DNA from 2 places in the Shewanella sp. 433 genome. Region 2 is predicted to be linked to the other one. Evidence: riboswitches for the same ligand, from Rfam matches in the RefSeq annotation. Region 2 holds a riboswitch; the other holds the start of a gene.
What was found. Region 2 has a riboswitch for lysine ahead of lysC (lysine-sensitive aspartokinase 3). Riboswitches for the same ligand answer to the same signal wherever they lie in the genome.

Region 1: linked by a shared signal. The riboswitch ahead of AC5YB1_RS12885 (Na+/H+ antiporter NhaC family protein) and the one ahead of lysC (lysine-sensitive aspartokinase 3) in region 2 are both predicted to bind lysine.

The regions. Positions count from the first base shown of each region.
Region 1 is NZ_CM181703.1:2,922,438-2,929,972, reverse strand. Features, by position in the region: gene AC5YB1_RS12900 (H-NS histone family protein) at 556-948, opposite strand; gene AC5YB1_RS12895 (electron transfer flavoprotein subunit beta/FixA family protein) at 1,278-2,027, shown strand; gene AC5YB1_RS12890 (electron transfer flavoprotein subunit alpha/FixB family protein) at 2,027-2,950, shown strand; lysine riboswitch at 3,100-3,316, shown strand; gene AC5YB1_RS12885 (Na+/H+ antiporter NhaC family protein) at 3,395-4,963, shown strand; gene AC5YB1_RS12880 (M3 family metallopeptidase) at 5,045-7,177, opposite strand; gene AC5YB1_RS12875 (thymidine kinase) at 7,447-7,535, shown strand, end outside.
Region 2 is NZ_CM181703.1:1,028,425-1,035,959, reverse strand. Features, by position in the region: gene AC5YB1_RS04700 (hypothetical protein) at 1-182, shown strand, start outside; gene rluA (bifunctional tRNA pseudouridine(32) synthase/23S rRNA pseudouridine(746) synthase RluA) at 278-955, shown strand; gene asnC (transcriptional regulator AsnC) at 1,086-1,547, shown strand; gene AC5YB1_RS04685 (succinylglutamate desuccinylase/aspartoacylase family protein) at 1,674-2,780, opposite strand; gene lysC (lysine-sensitive aspartokinase 3) at 2,777-4,135, opposite strand; lysine riboswitch at 4,267-4,443, opposite strand; gene AC5YB1_RS04675 (DUF3293 domain-containing protein) at 4,565-4,792, opposite strand; gene arcA (two-component system response regulator ArcA) at 5,575-6,294, shown strand; gene AC5YB1_RS04665 (alpha/beta hydrolase) at 6,607-7,535, opposite strand, start outside.

The DNA of each region.
Region 1 (7,535 bases), 1.9 Mb from region 2:
TTAGGCTATTCATATTAAAGATAAACCGTCTTTACTACGGTATCGATAACAAGGATATGTAGTCTGTCCTTAACCTAAGTTAAATGTGGAAGTTATCAGTTAATTGAACTTGCACAATGCCGTTAGCAATGTAATTTGCTCTTGCTGTATTTGTATTCGGCATATTCAGTTGTGTAGAACGCAGCATAAGTTTAACGGAGCTTTAGTCGTCATCGCTTAAGTGTTTTACCTCTACTTATCAATTGCTTATCTTTTCTTGTTAAGTGGGGAACACTATATTACCGCGACTCAAAGTCATTTTTGTCGCAGTGGTATTGATATGGAGATAGGGCGATAAGATGTAAGACTAAATGGGCCAGTTAAATCGTTAACGAGTCAATCAGGAGATACTAAGTAGAGTTAATCTATCTAGTCTAGATATCATAGAGGAGAGATTAATATTAGCTTTCACTTAAAGTTGACCCTGATTACAACAAAGCCAACACATCAAGTGTTGGCTTTGTTATGTATTGCCAGAGTCAATATAGGTATCTATTCTGGCGATATCGCAACTTACTAGATCAGAAACTCTTCTAAGCTGCGGCCTTTTTCTAGTTCGTTTTTAAATACGGTTGGCGTGCGGCCTTGTCCAGTCCAAGTGATGGTTTCACCATCGACTTCGATTTTATATTTAGGCGGACGTGGTGCGCGTTTTTTAGGAGCAGTTTTAACCGCAACAGCGCCTAAATCATCAACCGATAAACCGACGGCTTCCATCTGAAGACGGATCTCTTCAATTTTGGCATTACGCTCAGCCATCGCAGCGCTTTCTTCTTCTGCCTGCTTCTCTTTTTCGGTAATAATCTTTTCTAGTTTGCTAGCGACATCTTTTAAATCTTCTACAGATAACTCTTTTACCGCAGCTTTAAAACGACGGCCGTGTGTCAATATATCTAGAAATTCGCTCATATTATTGGTGTCCTGCTTAAATATAATTGTAAATAGGCTTATCACTGATAATAATAGAAACTAATATCCGCTTAATCAAACGAATTAAATAATTATTTTGCTATATATTGTAATTTTATTAATGCAGAGCCAAATTGCATTAAAATTGATATGAAAAAGTGAACGTAATCACTTTTATATTGGTGTTTTGTTGTCATTTTCTGTTTGTAGATTTCTCGTTGCGTTCTTGTTGACGTTAACGTCAACAGCACGTAAAGTGGCTTAAGTTTGTGATAGTTTTGCTATGCACTTTTTTATTCAACATAAAAAGATGGTAAGAAGGAAGCCTTATGAAAGTATTGGTGCCAGTTAAACGCGTCGTCGATGCCAATGTGAAAGTCAGGGTGAATGCTGACAATAGCAATGTCGATACCGCAAATCTTAAAATGGCGATTAACCCATTTTGTGAAATTGCTGTAGAAGAAGCGGTTCGGTTAAAAGAAGCGGGTATTGTCACTGAAATCGTCGTGGCAACCATAGGCCCTAAGGCTGCACAAGAGCAATTGCGCACCGCTATGGCGTTAGGCGCTGATCGTGGTGTGCATGTGGAAACCGACGAAGCACTTGAACCGCTGTCGATTGCCAAGTTACTCAATGCGATTCAGACTCAAGAGCAAGCACAGCTTATTTTACTGGGCAAGCAATCTATTGATGGCGATAACAATCAGACAGGTCAGATGCTGGCAGCATTGGCAGGCATGCCACAAGCGACTTTTGCTTCTGAGGTGAAGGTTGAGGGAGAAACTGTCTTGGTGACACGTGAAATTGACGGCGGACTACAATCGCTGAAAATGCCACTGCCAGCCATCATTACGACAGATCTACGTTTAAATGAGCCTCGTTACGCCAAATTACCCAATATCATGAAAGCGAAACGTAAACCACTAGAGACAATAACGGTCGAGAGTCTTGGTGTTGAGCTAAAGTCACATCAAACCGTACTAAAAGTCACTCCACCTGCACAGCGTAAGGCGGGCGTGATGGTGGCTTCTGTTGAGGAGCTGGTTGAAAAGCTAAAAAATGAAGCGAAGGTGATCTAATGGCGATTCTAGTAATAGCAGAACATGATAACGCGAGTTTAAAACTAGACACGGCTAAAGTGGTTTCGTGTGCACAACAAATTGGTCGCGATGTAGACTTATTAGTCGCAGGTGAAAACTGTGCACCAGTGGTCGAGGCTGCTAAGCAATTGAGCGGTGTGCGCAGTGTATTAGTGGCAGACAATGCGGCTTATGCCCACGGTATCGCCGAGAACTTAGGGGCACTAGTGGTCTCTATCGCCAACGATTATCAACATATTTTGGCTTCAGCATCGAGTTTAGGTAAAGATGTTTTACCGCGCGTAGCAGCCTTACTTGATGTGTCGCAACTGTCTGAAGTGGTTGAAGTTGTCAGTGAAGATACCTTTGTTCGGCCAATCTATGCAGGCAGTGCCATGGCTACCGTGCAGAGTGTAGATGCCATCAAAGTGATGACGGTGCGCGTGAGTGCATTTGACGCTGTGAGTAATGATGGCGCGGCAGCCGAGCAGACCCTTGGTGGTGTTTTTACCAGTAATGTTGAATTTGTTTCACAAACATTGACCGAATCAGAGCGCCCAGATTTAGGCGCGGCATCGGTTGTGGTGTCGGGCGGTCGTGCAATGGGCAGTGCTGAGAATTTTGCAATGTTAGAGCAACTTGCCGATAAACTGGGGGGGGCTTTAGGGGCATCTCGTGCAGCAGTAGATGCGGGCTATGTGCCTAACGATCTGCAAGTTGGGCAAACCGGTAAGATTGTTGCCCCAGATCTGTACATTGCTGTTGGTATTTCGGGCGCGATTCAACACTTGGCAGGGATGAAAGACTCTAAGGTGATTGTGGCCATCAACAAGGATCCAGAGGCGCCTATTTTCCAAGTGGCCGATTATGGTTTAGAAGCGGATCTGTTTGATGCAGTACCTAAGTTAGTAGAGCTTCTTTAGTAAGTTGTAAACACTTGGTGAATATCTTGGTGTTCATTTAAAACTTAGTGTGATATAGATCACGTTGGCCGGCTTTGAGGTAGCATCCTTAAAGCCGCTTGTGTTTCTATGTGCGTCACGCCTGCCGATAGTGAAATTGGTCAGGCGTCCTGAGACGTAGAGGTGCATTAAATATTAGTAGTATTCGTTAGGGTGATGCCGTACAGCGAATAGGAAAGGATTTAATGCCGAAGTGGTCGAGTTCATCAAAGCTCACTGCTGGGGCTGTCATCGAATAGAGGCAGCACTGCCATAGTGCTTTTTATCCGGAATGATAAAAAGAAGGTATACCGACAACTGGTATCACTATGGAGCGCTACTGATAGGACAGGTGTAATATCTTTTGCTATATCCCACCAGTTCAGTTGCCCTCCATTCGTAATTTAACGAAGACAATATAAAACAATGACGACTTTGAGTTACGCCGATTCGGCGCTTTCCTTGCTGCCCCCTGTGGTGGCTATTTTGCTGGCGATTTTTACTCGTCGAGTATTACTTTCGCTTGGGGTGGGGATCCTACTTGGGGCTGTGCTTATCACCGATTATTCCTTCGGTGACACGGGACAATATCTCGCTAAGCAGGTGACGGGGTTATTTTGGGCCGATGGCGCCCTCAATAGTTGGAATGTCTATCTGCTTGGGTTCCTTATCTTGTTGGGGATGATCACCGCATTGATCACTGTCAGCGGCGCTGCTAAGGCGTTTGCCAATTGGGCACGTCAGCATATTCGCAATAAACGTGATGCTAAGCTATTGACCATGTTTTTAGGTTGCGTGGTATTTATTGACGATTATTTTAATAGCTTAGTTGTCGGCAGCGTGGCAAGGCCGTTAACCGATCGCTATTACATTTCACGCAGTAAATTGGCCTACCTGCTGGATTCGACCGCAGCGCCTATCTGTGTTATCTCACCCGTGTCGAGTTGGGGGGCATATATTATTGCGCTGATTGGCGGCATTTTAACGGCACATGGTTTTGCTGATACAGGGCATCTAAGCGTGTTCATTCAGATGATCCCGATGAACTTCTACGCTATCTTTGCGCTGTTACTCCTATTGTGTGTCGCCTTTATGGGGCTCGATGTTGGCCCGATGCGTCAGCATGAGCTTAACGCCCAAAAAGGTCATCTTTATGATGAGTCTAAAGGATTACCACCTGGAGCCAATAGCGATCTGCCTGAGGCCGATTCGGGTAAAATATCAGGGCTATTTTTACCCATCACAGTACTCGTTGGCGCCACTATCTATTATATGGTCAGCAGCGGAGCAGACGCGTTAGCCGCGGATAACTTGCCATTTACCTTAATTGGCGCCTTTGAAAAAACCGATGTGGCTTCATCACTGTTTTTTGGGGCGATCATTGGCCTAGTGGCCACATTGCTGTTAGTTCTCAGTCAAGGTTTAGATAAATCATTAATCCTTAAAGGGATGATAGCAGGTGCACGTTCTATGTTACCTGCTATCTATATCTTACTGTTTGCTTGGACCATTGCCGGTGTGATTGGTCAGATGGAAACGGGTAAATATATGGCCAGCCTAGCCACAGGTAATATCCCCTTTGCGTTACTGCCTGCGGTATTATTTATTCTGGCCGGATTGACCGCGTTTTCAACGGGGACTAGCTGGGGCACGTTCGGCATCATGTTGCCGATTGCCGCCGATATGGCCATGGGCACGCACACCAATATGATGCTTCCCATGCTGGCTGCAGTATTAGCGGGTGCGGTATTTGGCGATCATTGCTCACCGATCTCCGATACCACTATTTTGTCGTCAACAGGCGCTAATTGTCATCACATTGACCATGTATTAACTCAGCTACCTTACGCGCTTATTGTGGCAGGGATAAGCTTAGGTGGCTATGTGGTGCTCGGCTTTACCGAATCGCTGGCTGCAGGCTTAGGTGCCAGTAGTGTGCTGTTTGTGATAAGTGTGGTTGTACTTCGCTATCAAGCTGCTAAACCAACGATATAATCATGAGCCGCTAAGGCGAAATCAGTGATAAAAAATGCCGCTAATCATAGCGGCATTTTTATGGGCGTTGCATGAGTTGCTTTAGTTTAAACCGCGTCGCTTAAGTAGCGCTTCTGTTGTAGGCGCTTGCCCTCGGAATGCTTTGTAGGCTTCCATCGGTGGCACGCTGTTGCCCACTTCGCGTATCGTCTTGCGGTACTTCATGCCAATGTCGCGATTTAGACCACCTTGGGTCTGTACATAAGCAAAAGCATCTGCCGCTAAGATCTCACTCCACATGTAGGCATAATAGCTAGCTGAATATCCACCTGGGAAGGCATGAGCAAAATAAGTGGATTTGTAACGTGGTGGAACGGCAGCGATATTGATGCCATGTTTTTCCAGCGCTTTAGCTTCGAAACTCGCTACATCTTGTAATGGTGCGTCTGCAGGTAGTGAATGCCACTCTAAATCTACTAATGCGGCTGCCATATACTCCAGCGTATCGAAACCTTGATTGAAGCTGCGTGATTTAAGTAATTTCTGCAGCAGTTCATCAGGGATCACTTCACCTGTCTCATAGTGTTTAGCATAGTTAGCTAACACTTTTGGATGGGCAGCCCAATCTTCTTCGAAGGTTGATGGGAACTCGACAAAATCACGCGAGACCGCAGTGCCTGAAAGGCTAGGGTAGGTGACCTTAGAGAACATGCCGTGAGTACCATGGCCCAATTCGTGGAACATAGTGGTCACTTCATCGTAGCTCACAAAAGTGGCTTCACCCTCTGGTGCCTTTTTGATGTTCATCACGTTAACGACAACCGGCTTACTGTTGAGCAGTTTTGATTGCGCTACAAATGAGCTCATCCATGCACCGCCACGCTTACCTTCACGGGCAAAGTAATCGCCGTAGAAAATAGCCATCGAAGTCCCATCTGCATCAAACATCTCATAGGCTTTTACATCTTCATGATACACAGGAAGATCGGGGCGCGGCTTAAAGGTGACGCCGTAAAGCGATTCAAGCGTGAAAAATACGCCGTCAGTCAATACTCGATTGAACTCGAAATAAGGCTTGATGGAGCTTTCATCAAGATTAAACTTTTCTTGACGTACCTTTTCGGCGTAAAAGGCCCAATCCCATGGCGCTAGAGTAAAATCGCCACCGGTTTTATTGATCATCGCCTGAATATCGTCGGCTTCTTTTTGAGTGTTAGCGACAACAGCTGGCACCATAGAGCCAAACATTTGGTAAACCGCTTCGGGATTTTTAGCCATTTGCGGTGCTAGGCGATAGTCAGCCCAGCTCTTGTAACCTAGCAACTCAGCGCGTTCGGCGCGAAGTTGTGCGAGGCGAGCAACAAGTGAAGCGGTTTCGTTTTCACCACTCATCCCTCGAGTTGATGAGGCTTGCCATACTCGTTGGCGTAACTGACGGTTTTCAAGTTTAGCTAATACAGGTTGGCGCGTAGTATTGGTGATACTAAGCAGGTATTTGCCTTCATGGCCTTGAGCCGCTGCATCGGCTTTAGCAGCGCGAATTTCACTGTCAGACAAGCCCGCTAATTGATTGACATCATCAATAACCACCGCAATCTCTTTGGTCAGGCGCATTAGGCGCTGGCTAAATTCATTGGTCAGTGTCGATTGTTCTTCATTTAAGACGCGAATTTTTGCTTTTTGCTCATCGGTCAATTTGGCACCAGCCATCACAAAGCGTTGGTGATAAACCTCGATAAGACGCACTTCTTCATTCGTCAAACCTAAGCTATTGCGCTGTTGATAGAGGCTGTCGATACGGGCAAATAATGGCGCGTTAAGGTGAATATTATCGGAATGAGCGGCCATTTTAGGCGCCATTTCACCTTGGATTTTGCGCAGTGTTGGGTTGCTATCTGTACCCGCTAAGTTATAGAACACCTTTGAAGCACGGTTCAGCAGTTCGCCACTGGTTTCTAATGCAACTATGGTGTTTTCAAATGTCGGCGCCGCGCTATTATTGGCAATCGTGAGTACTTGTTGATAATGCTCTTTGATACCTTGATCTAGTGCGGGCTGAAAATGTTCATCTTTGATGATGTTAAAATCGGGCGCTTGGTATTGCAGCGAACTGGCTTGCATTAATGGGTTTTGAGTTTGCACCGCTGCGGCAGCAGGCGCTTGAGTTTCATTGAGTGAGCAGCCTGTAAGGGCAATGGTGGCCGCGATTGACGCAGCAAGTAATGTTTTGCGCATGTTTATAAAAACCTTCAATTGTTGTTTTGTTATTATTTATACACGTCCAACGTAGCAAAGCTGGGTTAAAATTGTCTGAAATGACGATAAGTTTGCTAAGTTGTTTTACTCAAATGTAATGGGCAACAATACCATTATTTGGCTTTGCGAGGGAAGAGTCTGGGATGTTTTCTAGCTCACAAGAGCGCAAATTGGGTTAGTTTATAGCTACGAAACACGATTAATTAGTGTTAAAATCTGCGCTCAAAATAATCATAGGAATAACTCAGTTGGCGCAGCTCTATTTTTACTACTCTGCGATGAACGCAGGTAAGTCGACCTCTTTACTTCAGTCATCTTATAATTATCGCGAGCGCGG
Region 2 (7,535 bases):
CAGTGGGCTTCTACCCACTGTTTATGCTGTTTCCGCTCAATATCCTGCTGCATGCTCAACTGCTTTGGCAGGCCAAAGGGATGGAGCGACTCGATCAAGCCCTGTACGCCTTTATTCATCTGTCGCTGGCTTTTGTGGTTTGGACCTTTGCCATCATGCATGTTAATGGTCATAGCCTTTAAGCAACGTCCAATTTGTACCGCTGCTGGTGAGTTTTGCTTGCGAGCCATGACGCTAAACGGTATCTTGACTGCCGCTTAAAAATACCGAACCGACTATGAAAGATTTTGTGTACGCTCCGCCCACCACACCTTGGCTAGATGTGGTGCATCAAGATAAAGACATCATCGTGATCAATAAACCCTCTGGGCTGCTCTCAGTCCCGGGGCGCGATCCCGCCTATCATGACAGCATCTTTGCCCGCGTACTCAGCCAACACCCTAACGCCCAGATAGTACATCGACTCGATATGGCGACCTCTGGCATTATCGTCGTTGCCCTGCGCCGCAGCGCCGAGCGTGAATTGAAACGCCAATTTAGGGACAGAGAAACTCATAAAATCTACTACGCGCGCGTCGCAGGCCATGTTAAAGCCCAAAGCGGCACCGTTGAACTGCCACTGATCTGCGATTGGCCAAATCGCCCCAAGCAGAAAGTCGATCACCGATTAGGTAAGCCCTCGACCACCCATTTCGAAGTGATAAGCCGCGCGAAACGCTCAACCTTGGTTAAGCTCACTCCTATTACTGGCCGCTCTCACCAATTGCGAGTACATATGATGGCCTTGGGACACCCCATTCTTGGCGACAATTTTTATGCCGATGCATTAGCCAAACGACTCGCTCCCAGATTACTGCTGCATGCCCAATCGCTAACCATTAACCACCCTTACAGCGGTGAGCCGATGACCTTTAGCACTGACATCCCTTTTGCAACGCCTAGCGAACAGCAATAGTGACTCATGGCACCCTAACTAGGCTGTTGTTAACTATTGAAATTGGCATTAATTGAGCTAAAAAGTTAGCCGTTACGCAAAAAATATCGTAGATTAGCAAACAATATTAATCATAGAGCGGTATTGACTAGTGGATAGTTCATTTCAACGTGATCAATTAGATAATCAAATTCTGTCGGCATTAATGCAAGAGGCTCGCACCCCTTTTGCCGAGCTTGCTAAGCGATTTGGTGTCAGTGCTGGCACCATTCATGTGCGAGTAGAGAAGATGAAGCAAGCGGGCATCATCACTGGCGCACAGATCACCGTCAACCCTAAGGCGCTCGGCTACGATGTGTGCTGTTTTATCGGCATTAACCTAAAGAGCGCCGGTGACTACCCTGCCGCCATCGCTAAGCTTAATGCGTTAGAAGAGGTGACCGAAGCCTATTACACCACAGGCAACTACAGTATTTTTGTCAAAGTGATGTGTCAGTCTATCGATGGTTTGCAGCATGTGCTGATTAACCGCATTCAATCTATTGATGAAATCCAATCCACCGAAACCTTAATTAGCCTACAAAACCCGATTATTCGCGCCGTTAAGCCATAAGGCTTACCAACAACGTAGCAGCGATGCCCACGATACCTAGTACCAACATCTGGCATCGCTAGCGCCTAAAACCCATGACGCTTTATACCTCAAATTCCTATGATTCAAAAGCCTAAGACCTATGCGTTACAGCTCAAATACATGGGTCATCACTTTATACAGCTCGGTGCCTTGATAAACCGAGGCCGAAGCAAAATGCAAAATCGGCACGCAGGCTTGCGATAAGCATAAAGGGGTTAATGCAGAGCTATTGCCATACTGATCCACCCGCAAAATAGTCGCTAAAGGCGAACCTGCGGCTAATGGCTCGCCTAACTTGGCCGTATACTCCACCATGCCACCCATGGGGGAATGGTATTTTTTATAGTCACGAAGATAACAGCCATATCGCGCCATTTTAGCGGGCATAATGGGGTCGGCAACCACACCGCGATGACTCAAATACGCCATGATCCCGTCGGCATCGAGGCGTGCATCGGCAAGATCGATATGCTCTTGCGAGCCCAGCTCCAAGGTAAACGCAGAGACAGGTACCGCTAATTCTCGCCCCTGCGCTGCTAGGTACTGACACAATTGCCACCATGGATAAAATATTGATTCATCCATTGCCCCACCAAACTCATTAGGCATAAATAGCGTGTGGGCTATCGAAAATAGCCTCGCGGCCTCACTATCATATTCGGGACAATACAGATGTTTGCAGGCCTTGGGCCCAGTGTGCAGATCCAACACGATATCCGCTTGATGCCCTAAATGTTGCAGAGTGACCGCTTGGCGATGCCCCGTCGTCACGCCCCACTCATGCTGTAGACGCTGCTGACAGCTATCAATCAACATGGCGCGATAAGCCGCCACCAAGGCGCTATCGTCTAACTCGGCATGCTGTCGATACCAAGCGGCCATATCGATATGATGATGTAAGTATTCGCGATTCCAATTCACCCCGGTTATCGGGTCAAAACGCCCAAGGGTAAACTCACCACTTTTTTGGTTAATCCCCAAAGGATTGGCGAGTGGCACCAAGGTGACACTGCCAAGCAACTCGCAGTTTTCCAGTTGCTGCATTAACTGGTAAATAACTGCATTGCCCTGCACCTCGGCGCCATGCACATTCGCCTGAATATAGACACTCGGCCCACGAATAACGGCTGGCGTAAACTGAAAAATGGGCAACTCGAGATCTTGCCCTGTCGCCAATTCGCCAATTTTCAACGTGCTACGGCTCGGTTTCATCGTTCGCCTTCAAACAGATTTTCATGTAGCGAACGTACCACCTGCGCCGCCTCACTTTCGGCGACCAATACACATAAGTTGTGTGGGCTGGCCCCTTGGCAGATCATGCGCACATTATGTGGCTCTAGCACCTCAAACACTCGGCGGCACACCCCTGGTGTAGAGGCAATTTTATTACCCACTATCGCCACTAAGGCTAAATTATCTTCCACACGCACCCGGCAATGCTGCGACAGTTCTTGTAATAGCGCTTCGCTGAGCAAATGATTGCCAGCCGAATCTGAGCCCGTTTTATCTAAGGTCAGCGATACGTTAACTTCCGATGTTGTGATCAAATCGACACTTATTTTGTGCCTTGCTAGCGTAGCAAAGGTCTCCGCCAAGAAACCTTGCGCATGCAGCATCTGCAAACTGTGTAGATTCAGTAAGGTTTGATCGCGGCGCACGGCCACGGCGCGGTAAATAGGCTCATCACTCACTTGATGACGTATCCAAGTACCGCCACGTTCAGGCGCTTTGCTCGAACCCACAAACACCTGAATTTTTTGCCTTACCGCAGGTAAAATGGTCGCAGGATGTAGCACCTTAGCGCCAAACGTCGCCATTTCAGCAGCTTCATTAAAACTAATTTCAGCGATGGGCTGTGCATTGGGGGCCAAGCGCGGATCGGTAGTGTAAATCCCGGCCACATCGGTCCAAATTTCGACCGCTGATGCCCTAAGCGCCTCGGCCAATAACGCCGCCGAGTAATCGCTACCGCCGCGCCCTAAGGTCGTAGTGGCACCCTGCGCATCGGCACCAATAAAACCTTGAGTCACAATACGCTGCTCGGCCAGCAGCGGGGCTAAATGCGCCGCACATAAGGCTTCAACCTGCTCAATTTGAGGCTCGGCACGGCCAAAATGACTGTCGGTGCGCATCACTTGGCGCACATCAAAGGCTGACGCCACCTCACCTTTTTCACGCAGCACAGCAGCAAATAGCGCCGCAGAACATTGCTCTCCTTGCGCTAACAACTCGTCCATGGTCGCTTTGCAACGTTCACGGCTCAGTGACTCACTTAACATATCAATACGACTGAGCACGCTATCGAGGTGAGCGGCAACCTCAGCTGGACGACCGAGTCGGTCAAGGATTTGATATTGGATTGAGGCAATCTGCTTGAGCAGTTGTTGACGCTGCTCATCATCGAGTTGCGCTTGAGTCAACGCCACCAATAGGTTGGTGACGCCGCTTGAGGCACTCACGACCACAATACGTGTATTAGGATTGGCAATAATGATGTCGGCACAACGACTCATTGCTGGATAATCAGCAACGGATGTACCACCGAATTTAGCGACAACAATCGACATTAGCCCACCTCAACGAGATTGAAGCGGTTACAAGACACGACAAGAATAGATAACATGATAAACCTCCGAACTGACTTCGTTCGAAGAGCCTGGTGCAAAGATTACGCACCCCAAGATGGGAAATAGCGATCACCACCAGAAGCTCTCCACCAAAAAACAGGTGACAATCGACAGGATTCAGCCATATCGACCGATAAACAAACGAAACCAAACACTTGTCTATCTCGGCGTTAATCTCCATCATAAGCAATCGTCAGAGTTTGGCCTCTTCATGCTTACTACCTAGTTAACGCTCCTCTTCTGTATCTCAAGCGTATTGACGCAGTAAGATGGTTGAAAATTAGCAAATACCCGCCTAATAAGTCAACGATATTTATTCAATATGAGTAAATATTATTTCAAGGTCACTACCACCTTAGTAAAACAAGATTAAGATTGAATATCGGGTAACTCATTGACTAGACGCACCCGTGCTGAAAAAGCGCCTATGGTCAGCTCGGGATAACTAAGCAGGCAAGGCACCAATTGTAACTGGTCGCCCTCGACAAAATAGATCGCATTTTGGTTAAACTGTGTGCCCAATGCCACCGCTAATGGCTTTTCTATCGGGACAGCCCAGCTTTTTTCCATATGACGGCGATCATAAGAGGCCCCGATGATGGCGCGATAAGGACGCTTAAGTTCGATGATATGTCGCTGTAATTGACTATCTAACTAACAGACGATTTTGAGGCGCTGACAACAGTTCGCCCCTGGGGTTGTACGCCGTAAGAATGGCAAAGGATAAAGCCGGAGAAAACCCTTGGGTCAATAGAAATTGGGTATGCTGATAACTGTGCCAAAAATGGTCATCTATACTACTCATTCGCCGAGCATTCCTAAATTAGCGTACGATAATTATAGCTAAATCATCTTATCTGCCTAGAACAAACAGATTATATCTCTGTTAAATTATAATTAATGACCATAAAATCAAAAGATTAGCCATAAAAAATTGATTAACATCAAATCTAAGCGTAAATTTGTTAACATTTCATTTGTTAACAAATGACTAAAACGAGTACAATACGTCGGTTGATTCACTTCCACTCGTCAAGCATGAACAACTTTTGTTACGCCATGTCTAAATCACTGTAATGAAAAGTTGTCAATTTCCTATAGATATGAGCGATTTTGTCGCTTTTAATATTGAAACTTGAAAATTTCAATAGTTAAAGGAACTATTTCCTACTATTGTTAATCGTAGTGGATACAATTAGCGCATCTTTTTCAATAAAGAGATACGCATACTTTACTAATCATGAAGTGCGTTGCGGTTTCAGTCGTTTTAGTGAAAGCACCTACGTGACTCGGTAATTTTCAACACGACAAGTCAGGGCGCAACCCGCACAGCGCGCCTATGGTTAGCACAGATGTAAACAAATATTAGGTAGATAAATATGCAAAATCCGCACATTCTGATCGTAGAAGATGAAGCCGTTACCCGGAACACGCTAAGAAGTATTTTCGAGGCTGAAGGATATGTGGTAACTGAAGCCAATGACGGCGCAGAAATGCATAAAGCAATGCAAGAAAACAAGATCAATCTCGTCGTTATGGATATTAATCTTCCTGGCAAGAATGGTCTTTTGTTGGCTCGTGAACTTCGTGAAATAAACAATATCGGCTTAATCTTCCTAACGGGCCGTGATAACGAAGTTGACAAGATCTTGGGACTTGAAATTGGTGCAGATGATTATATCACTAAGCCATTCAACCCACGTGAGCTAACAATTCGTGCACGTAATTTGTTAACCCGTGTGAATAGCACAGGTGTAGAAACAGAAGAAAAGAGCGCGGTAGAATATTACCGTTTCAACGGCTGGAGCTTAGAAATTAACAGCCGTTCATTGGTTAGCCCACAGGGCGAGTCATACAAGCTTCCACGCAGTGAATTCCGTGCGATGCTTCACTTCGTTGAAAACCCAGGTAAGATCCTGACTCGTGCAGACTTACTGATGAAGATGACCGGCCGTGAGCTTAAGCCACATGACCGTACGGTTGACGTCACGATTCGTCGTATCCGTAAGCACTTTGAGAGCTTACCAGATACGCCAGAAATCATCGCGACAATCCACGGTGAAGGTTACCGCTTCTGTGGTAATTTAGAAGACGCATAAGCCTACGCTTATGTTATTCAATGAAAAAGCCAGTCTCACGACTGGCTTTTTTTGTGCTCGGAACACTTATGCCGCTGTGGGCTAGACTTCGAATCCAGCTCGATATCATTTCAATCCGGCCGAGTGGCTTTTGGATATGCTGATTTGAAGCTAAAACTTCATGGTTATCCATCGCCTGCCCTGCGATATCTGCAGCACATTTTTGGTTAGATCAGCGAAATCTAACTTAGTATTTATAGACGAAAAACAGGGATTATGAGTACGGTTGACCCTGTCCCAATATTTGCGATTAGCGTCATATTGCAGACCAAGTTACTCCGTAACTACGGTTTGCAACCAGTCCTGTAGCTGCTGTAATTCTTGATTATTAAACATCACTAGACCAGCATGTGTCCTCCTCTGGGAAAAATGTAACTGCAGGTTTGGCGATTGTAAATGGCTAAAGTAACTTGCTGGAGCTATCGAATCTTGCTCTGATGCTATCAATAAAGTGGGTGTATTTGAACGGGTCAATAAAGGGGCTATTGCCGTATCTTGAAGAGTTATATTGCGTTGCTGCAAAACGGTATCTGTGATCTGGCGTAATTGCTGTTCGCTCAATATTCGGTAATACCATGAATATTCCTGTGCGACGTAATTCTTTAACCCGGTACTAAAGTCATGCATAGGCGCAATTAATACTTGTCCAGTAATGTTCTGTCGTCTTGCGCTAATTTGCGCAGCGACATTGGCGCCAAGTGAATGCCCCAATAAATACACAGGCCCAATTATTTGCTGCTCAGCAAGCAGTAGTTCGATTAACTGGCTAATAATTTTTGCGTCAAGCTTACCATCAATAGCGACCGGTCCTGTCGCTGCACCATGACCCTGTAAGTCTGGTACTATCACCTGAAAACCTAAACTGCGTAGAGCAAAAGCATTGATGATCATTGCACTTTTGTCAGCAGAAAAACCATGCAGTAATACCCAAGTGCCTTTGAAACGTTGCTGTGGAGGGTTTAGGTCTAGTCTGACCTCTTCTCGTTTTGATGAGACAACATGAAGATTAAAATAAGCTTTACTATAGAGGTTAACCCCCGGTGGCTCTGTCGTAGGATCGCCCTCAACAAATATCGGATCTGCAATAAGGTACTCGGTGCAAAAGGAGTGCTGAGGTAAACAAAAATTATCGATGGCAAAATCAAGTGCACTTACGAAGTTGTCCGTCCCATTTTCACGTAGAGAATATTGTTTATCTAACG